DNA from 2 places in the Marinomonas algae genome. Region 1 is predicted to be linked to the other one. Evidence: riboswitches for the same ligand, from Rfam matches in the RefSeq annotation. Region 1 holds a riboswitch; the other holds the start of a gene.
What was found. A riboswitch is a leader RNA that binds a small molecule or an ion and turns the genes downstream of it on or off. The one in region 1 is predicted to bind thiamine pyrophosphate.
Positions count from the first base shown of each region.

Region 1 (3,767 bases):
TGAAGCAACTTCTGCCTTGGATACAGAGTCTGAGAGAGCGATACAGTCTGCATTAGATGGTTTGATGGAAAATCGTACAACCATTGCGATTGCCCATCGATTGTCGACTATTGAAAACGCAGACATTATTGCGGTAGTTGATCACGGTGAAATTATTGAGCAAGGTTCCCATAGTGAACTTCTTGCATTGAATGGAGCTTATGCACAGCTTCATAATCAACAGTTCTCGGAAGAAACAGACTGATTATGTGGTTGTATCGTTTCGCTTTATTGCTATTAACACCGATCATTTTATTGAAAATACGGCGCTTTCAGAAAAAATACAGCCATTACCGGCCTAAAGAAGCACTGGGCTTCTGGCCTTCTGTAAGCGCTGATTTATGGATTCATTGTGCTTCTGTGGGCGAAGTGCTTGCGGTAAGGCCATTAATTGTTCAGTTGCGTGAGAAGCATCCGACATATCGATTTTTGATCACTACCATGACGCCAACAGGCGCGGAGCAGGTGGGGAAAAGTTTTCCATTTGCTGAGCACAGATACTTACCCATGGATTGGCGTTTTAGTGTCAAAAGAGCGCTGAAGCAGCTTACCTGTAAACATCTTCTTATTGTCGAAACTGAGCTTTGGCCAAATTTGCTGTTTCAAGCAAAACAACAAGGCCTTCGCGTGGACGTTGTAAATGCTCGATTGAGCGAACGCTCTTTTTTGCGCTACCAAAAATTCTCTTATGTTTCTCGACCTCTATTTAAACTGCCTGATAGTTTTTTAGCGCATGCAAAAAGTGACGCGGAACGATTTGAAGCCTTGGGTGCGAAAAAGGTGTTAACAACAGGCAGTATTAAATTTGATCTCTCTGTTTCTCCTGATGTTTTGCTGGATAATTGGCGTGAACAATTAGGTTCACGTTTTGTCTGGATTGCTGCGAGTACGCATCAAGGGGAAGATGAAATTGCTTTGAGTGCTCATAAGGCTCTTTTGCAAAAAGAGTCGGATGCGTTGCTTTTGCTTGTGCCTCGTCATCCTGAGCGTTTTGATACGGTTTATGCGTTAGCAAAACAACACTTTGAAAAGGTTGGGTTGCGTAGTCAAGAATCACCAGACCAGTGGTCAAAGTTCGATGTAGTCATTGGCGATTCGATGGGGGAAATGATGCATTATTATCAAGCTTCTGATCTTGCCTTTGTCGGTGGGAGCTTGATCAAGCGTGGTGGGCATAATCCGATTGAGCCTGCGTTATTAGGGAAGGTTATTTTAGTGGGGCCTCATACCTTTAACTTTTTAGATATTACAGAGCAGTTGATACAGATAAAAGGGGCGATCCGCTGCTTAGATGAAACAGCGCTGGAAGAGGTGTTGATCTCTTTTGCTAGCAACCCTTCTCTGTGTTATCGAGTCGGGCGGGCAGCTCAACGGTTTGCAGAAAAAAATCAGGGCGCTGTTACTCGAGTGCTTTCTGAAATAGACTTCCGTTGATTGACTCTTTACAATAACGGCTCTTTATCTCATGGGGTGCTTTGGTTTGTTAGAACCTAAGCTGAGAAGCGGAATTGACTGCTAACCCACTGAACCTGATCCAGATCATGCTGGCGTAGGAATCGAGGTAGCAAGCTTTGCACTCTTAGCATCTTGCCGTTTCTCCTGTACGCCGCTCACTTTTTAGGAGCGACACATTGAATAAATTCTTGTTGAAAATATCTTCAGCGGCCCTTTTTCTCTCATCGGCTGCACTTTTCTCTTCTGTCTCATCTGCAGCGGATACATTAAACGTTTATACCTATGACTCTTTTTCTTCAGATTGGGGGCCAGGGCCAAAAATCAAAGGAAACTTCGAGAAAGAATGTGGCTGTGAATTGAACTTTGTCGCTTTAGATTCTTCTGTTGGAATTTTGTCGCGTGTTCAGCTAGAAGGGAAATCATCTCAGGCAGATGTATTGCTAGGCTTGGATCTGAATCTAATGGAAGCGGCAAAACAGACTGGGTTGTTGGCGACGCATTCAGTTGATACATCTGATGTGACTGTTGCTGGTGGTTGGAATGACACCACTTTTGTCCCATTTGACCAAGGCCATTTCGCTTTCATCTATAACTCGGAAACGCTGAGCAATCCTCCGACGAGTTTGAAGGACGTGGTTGAAAATCAAGATCTTCGAGTAATCTACCAAGATCCAAGAACCAGTACACCAGGCTTAGGGCTTCTGTTATGGATGAAGTCTGTTTATGGTGATGACGTGTCTGATGCTTGGGAAAGTTTGGCGAGTCACACGGTGACAGTGACAAAGAGCTGGTCTGATGCTTATGGTTTGTTCTTAAAAGGCGAAGCTGATGTTGTGTTGAGTTATACCACTTCCCCTGCGTATCACATTATTGCGGAAGGCGAGAGTAAGTATAAAGCGGCATCTGCTAGCGAAGGTCTTTATCCTCAAGTTGAATTGGCTGCCATGATGAAAAATGCTCCAAATCCTGCTTTGGCGGAGCGTTTCATGCAATTTATTTTGCAGCCGGAATTTCAATCAGTGATACCTACAGGAAACTGGATGTTGCCTGTGGTTGAGTCTTCAGAGCCTTTACCTGCTGCATTTGATAGTGCTTTGCTGCCAACTAAGAACTTAGTGTTGCCGGCTAAAGAAGTCGCAAAAAACCGTAAAGCTTGGGTTGATGAGTGGTTAAATGCGACGACTCGATAAGATTTCTTAACGTGTTTTCTTTGCGTTTATATCAAGGGCTGACGCCTGCCATTTTAGGTGTTGGTCTCTTTTTGATAATGGGAGCTGCCAGTTTGGCGGCTCTTTTGCGTTATAGTGAGTTGTCTAACTGGCTTGGCTATTTATCTCAGCCTTATCTTTGGCGCGTGATTCGTTTTTCGTTGTGGCAAGCCTTATTGAGTAGTGGGATTAGTATTTTAATTGCCATTCCTGTTGCGTCTTGCCTTGTTCATCGGCGGTTTTTCGGGCGATCGTTTCTCTTGCAGCTTTTCTCTATTTCTATGGTTGTCCCGACAATTGTCGCGATTTTAGGCTTGGTTGTGGTTTATGGCCGTACAGGTTGGTTGAGTCAGTTATTTGGTTTGCAAATTCCTTTGTACGGCTTGACGGGAATTTTATTGGCTCATGTCTTTTTTAATATGCCTTTGGCGGTACGTTTTTTATTGCAAGGCTATGATTTGATTCCTTCGGGTCAGTGGCGCCAGGCGTCCCAACTAGGTTTTTCTCGCCTTTCTGCATTTCGTTTAATTGAATGGCATTATGTGAAAAAAGCTTTGCCCGGTGCTTTTGTGTTGATTTTTATGTTGTGCTTTTCCAGCTTTGCCGTGGTGCTGAGTTTAGGTGGTGGGCCAAAATCAAGCACGTTGGAAGTGGCTATCTATCAGGCTTTGAGGTTTGATTTTGATCTTGGTAAGGCCAGTTTCTTAGCTCTGATGCAGGTGGCGATATGCACCTTGTTTGCTCTTGTTGTGTATCGAATTGCGCCTGTTAATCGTCAAGATGCGAGCTTACTGTCTGCTGAGCGATATATTTTGAAAGACTCTTTCTGGGCGAAAGCCTCAGATCTTGCAGCTATGCTGTGTGTGTTTCTTTTGGTTTTTCCGCCCTTTATCGCGATTTTTGATCCTGTATTCTCGGCTACTTTTTTCGATACTTTGTTGTCTTCTTCTTTATGGAAGTCCGTCATGGTGTCATTGCAAATCGCTTTGCCCGCTGCGGCGGTCAGTTTATTGCTAGGGATCTGCTTTGGTGTTTTGGCTCGATTTTGTGTTGGGCGCAGATACT
Region 1 is NZ_JBLIXK010000001.1:591,449-595,215, reverse strand. Features, by position in the region: gene msbA (lipid A export permease/ATP-binding protein MsbA) at 1-244, shown strand, start outside; gene ACMUMQ_RS02805 (3-deoxy-D-manno-octulosonic acid transferase) at 247-1,473, shown strand; TPP riboswitch at 1,496-1,613, shown strand; gene thiB (thiamine ABC transporter substrate binding subunit) at 1,671-2,684, shown strand; gene thiP (thiamine/thiamine pyrophosphate ABC transporter permease) at 2,696-3,767, shown strand, end outside.

Region 2 (3,767 bases), on a different contig from region 1:
GCGGCCTTCGGCTTGAGGGCGATAAACCGTGCAACGCATTGTGCCTGTTGGCGTGTTAATATCTTCATCGTGATGTTGAATGATCATGGAATTCCTTAAAGAGAAGGTTATTTTTTATCATGATATTCGACCCTTCAAGTTGTGACAAATATTGAATTGAAAAGAAGAGATCCGCAATATGCGCATTTTACTGCTCAGTGCCTATGAAGCCAGCAGTCATAAAGCTTGGGCTGAAACCTTAATGTCGGGTTTGGCTCATCATGATTGGCACTATTTAGCCTTGCCAGCGCGGCACTTTGCTTGGCGCATACGAGGTAATGCAATGAGCTTTGCCTTTGATCCTGCCTTTAAAGAAACCTTAGAAATACCCTTTGATTTAGTTATCGCCACCTCTATGACCGATTGCGCAGGGTTGAAAGCCTTTTGCCCAGATTTACAAAACATTCCTTGGTTGTTGTACTTCCATGAAAATCAGTTCTCTTACCCAAAAAACAGCCAGCAGCAGGGCATCATTGAAATGCAAATGGTGACGCTTTACAGTGCCTTATCTGCTGACCTATGTGTGTTTAATAGTCAATTTAATCGAACGTCTTTTTTTCAAGGGGCGCGAGCCTTACTGAAAAAGCTTCCTGATTATGTGTCTCCAGATTGGCTGGATAAAACAGAAGAAACCTCTCAGGTGTTAGCAGTTCCTCTGTCGAACGATATTTTTAAAATGGGTGATAAACCCATTGAAAATCATGAAAATCATGACGAAAAGCAGGATAAAAAGCTTAAACTGGTTTGGTCTGCTCGCTGGGAATACGACAAAGGGCCAGAGCGATTATTAGCCATTTTAGAAGAAATGGAAGCACGCCAGATAGATTATGAAATAGCGGTTTTGGGTGAACAATTTCGTTCAGTTCCGAAAGAATTTGAACAGATTAAACAAGGTTTCTCTCATCGCATAAGTCAATTTGGTTTTGCTGAATCGAGGCAAGACTACTTAGACATTTTAGCCTCCTCTGACATGGTGTTATCTACTGCCTTGCATGAATTTCAAGGATTGTCTGTGTTGGAGAGCGTTGCTTTAGGTTGTATCCCCATTTTGCCAAATAGACAGGTTTACCCTGAGTTATTTGGTGACGCTTTCCTCTATGAAAGTGACTTAGACAATGTAAAGAAAGAAGCGAGATCTGCTGTTAAATTGATTGAAAAACATCAAAAAATGATGGCATCAGTTATAGATGTTAGTGGTTTTCAAGAAAGCAGTTTGCTGAAAAAGTACAATGTTTTTTTTGGCGAATTAACAAAAAGCACCATCCGCTGAACTTTTGCTCATAAGCTTAATCAAATACCTTTGATAGTGTTCTAATCGGAGGTGTTATGGCGTTTTTATTGGGTGGAATACGCCACCATGAAATAAAGAAAAATAAGACCATTTTTGCACGAATTCATCAAGATGAAAGCGTCATCACTCATCATTATATTCAGTGTGTTGATCATGTTCTTCATTATGTTTCTTCTCCTCAACTTGCTTCTCAACCAGAAATGAAAAGCAGTGTTGTGTTTGTTCATGGAACACCTGGAAGCTGGGTCAGCTTTTCCCGTTATTTCGAAAATGAAGAGGTTACAAATCATTTTTCAATTCATGCGATTGACCGGCCAGGCTGGGGAGAATCCGGTTACGATAAAGGCCACTTTCCTTATTCCTTGAGTGAGCAATCACGGCTAATCGGGCCAATGTTAGAAGCTATCTGGAAAGCCAATAAGCAACAAAAAATCCTCTTGGTTGGTCATTCATTTGGTGGCTCTTTAGTACCAAAGTTGGCGGTGGATTACCCTCAATATGTCAAAGGGATAATTGTGTTAGCAGGGGACTTGGACCCTGAATTATCGGAAGCCCGTTGGTTCAATAAATTAATGGCTCGTTTACCCAATATTTGTTTCCCAAAGCGTTGGGTAAATTCTAATGAGGAAGTACTAGCTATTCGACCAAGCCTGACACATTTACAAACAGAATTTTCTCAAATATCCATGCCCATTTCTGTGTTACAAGGCCGTCAGGATGGCTTAGTGAGACCAGACAATGCTGTTAAAGCGCCAGACATATTCTCATCGGCCGAAGTGGACGTGATTATGCTGGATGGCGCGAGTCACATCATTAATTTAACTCATGTTTTTGATGTTAAAGAGGCCATTGCTAACATGGCTAAAAAGGCTTAATAAATATATTTAACTCATTGTTTTAAAATAGAAAATAAAAGGATTTAGTGGGCTTTTATATTTTTTCTGTATTTTTGTTTAATTTCAAAAGACGGCTTGTAAAGTAAATTTAAGTCTTTTATGCTGTTTGCAAATTGTCCGTCGGGGTGCCTCGTTTTAGTAGGCTGAGAGATGAAATTTCATTAACCCGGTGAACCTGATCCGATTAGTATCGGCGTAGGGAACGGATGCGATGTTATGCAGTCTTCTTATGCATTTTTTCGTGCACTCATTTCCTATGTCGCCTGATAAAACTGGGTGATATACATGTCTCGTCTTCAAGACAAAACAGCATCAAAAGCAACACCAATTGCGTTAACCATTGCGGGCTCTGATAGCGGCGGTGGCGCAGGAATTCAAGCGGATTTAAAAGCCTTTTCTGCCAATGGTGTCTATGGCGCAAGCGTGCTTACTGCCGTCACTGCACAAAATACACAGGCGGTCACCGCCGTTCATCCTATTCCCATTGATATTGTTACCGCTCAAATTGTCGCTGTGCTTGATGATTTAAATGTTCAAGCCATTAAAATCGGTATGTTGTTCTCAAGTGATTTAGTCATTGCTGTGGCGAATGCCTTACAAGACTTCAAGGGCTTGGTGGTGTTAGATCCTGTGATGATTGCCAAATCTGGCGATGCGCTTTTGCAGGAAGCAGCGGTTAACGCACTCAAATCCGAACTGATTCCACGAGTGGATTTGCTCACACCAAATTACCCAGAAGCCAAAGTCTTGTTAGGTTTATCTCCTCAAGATGCTTTCGATGACAGTCGACTTATTCCCCATGCTTTTGAGTTACTCAAGCTCGGTGCAAAGCATGTTTTGTTGAAAGGGGGGCACGGTGAAAGTGACATCTGTACTGATGTGTTGGTGAGTGAAAATCTAGAGCCAATCACATTTCACGCCCCACGAATCAACACAAAAAACACCCACGGAACAGGCTGTACTTACTCTTCCAGCATTGCCGCTTGGTTAGCCAAAGGCGTGACGATGGCCGGAGCAGTTAAGCAATCTCACTCTTATCTTCATCGGGCGATTGAATGCGCAGACCAATTACACATTGGGTCTGGTCATGGGCCTGTTCACCACTTTCATCGTATGTGGGAAACAGAGAGTCAGTGGGGGAAAAAATGAACGCATTTAAAGATCAAGTCATTGTACTAGGCGCAGGTGTGGCGGGCCTTTGTGTGGCGACGGAATTGGTTGAACGAGGCGTCATTCCAACGGTAATTGATCGTCAATTGGAGCCCGGCCCGGAGTCTTGTTCTTGGTGGGCGGGAGGCATGCTCGCGCCATATTGTGAAGTAGAAAGCGCAGAAGATGCGGTGTTGCATTACGGTAAAAAAGCCGCAGGCTGGTGGCAAAAACATACAGACGTGGTGAAGTATCAAGGCTCATTGGTATTGGCGTTACAGCGAGATCAAGCAGACTTACAGCGTTTTGCAAACCGAACTCAAGCTTACGATGTATTGGATGCAGATGGCATTGCTGAACTTGAGCCTGACTTATCAGGTCGATTCTCCCGA
Region 2 is NZ_JBLIXK010000006.1:108,030-111,796, reverse strand. Features, by position in the region: gene ACMUMQ_RS10290 (dienelactone hydrolase family protein) at 1-87, opposite strand, end outside; gene ACMUMQ_RS10285 (tRNA-queuosine alpha-mannosyltransferase domain-containing protein) at 179-1,309, shown strand; gene ACMUMQ_RS10280 (alpha/beta fold hydrolase) at 1,366-2,205, shown strand; TPP riboswitch at 2,338-2,445, shown strand; gene thiD (bifunctional hydroxymethylpyrimidine kinase/phosphomethylpyrimidine kinase) at 2,512-3,375, shown strand; gene thiO (glycine oxidase ThiO) at 3,372-3,767, shown strand, end outside.
Region 2: linked by a shared signal. The riboswitch ahead of thiD (bifunctional hydroxymethylpyrimidine kinase/phosphomethylpyrimidine kinase) and the one ahead of thiB (thiamine ABC transporter substrate binding subunit) in region 1 are both predicted to bind thiamine pyrophosphate.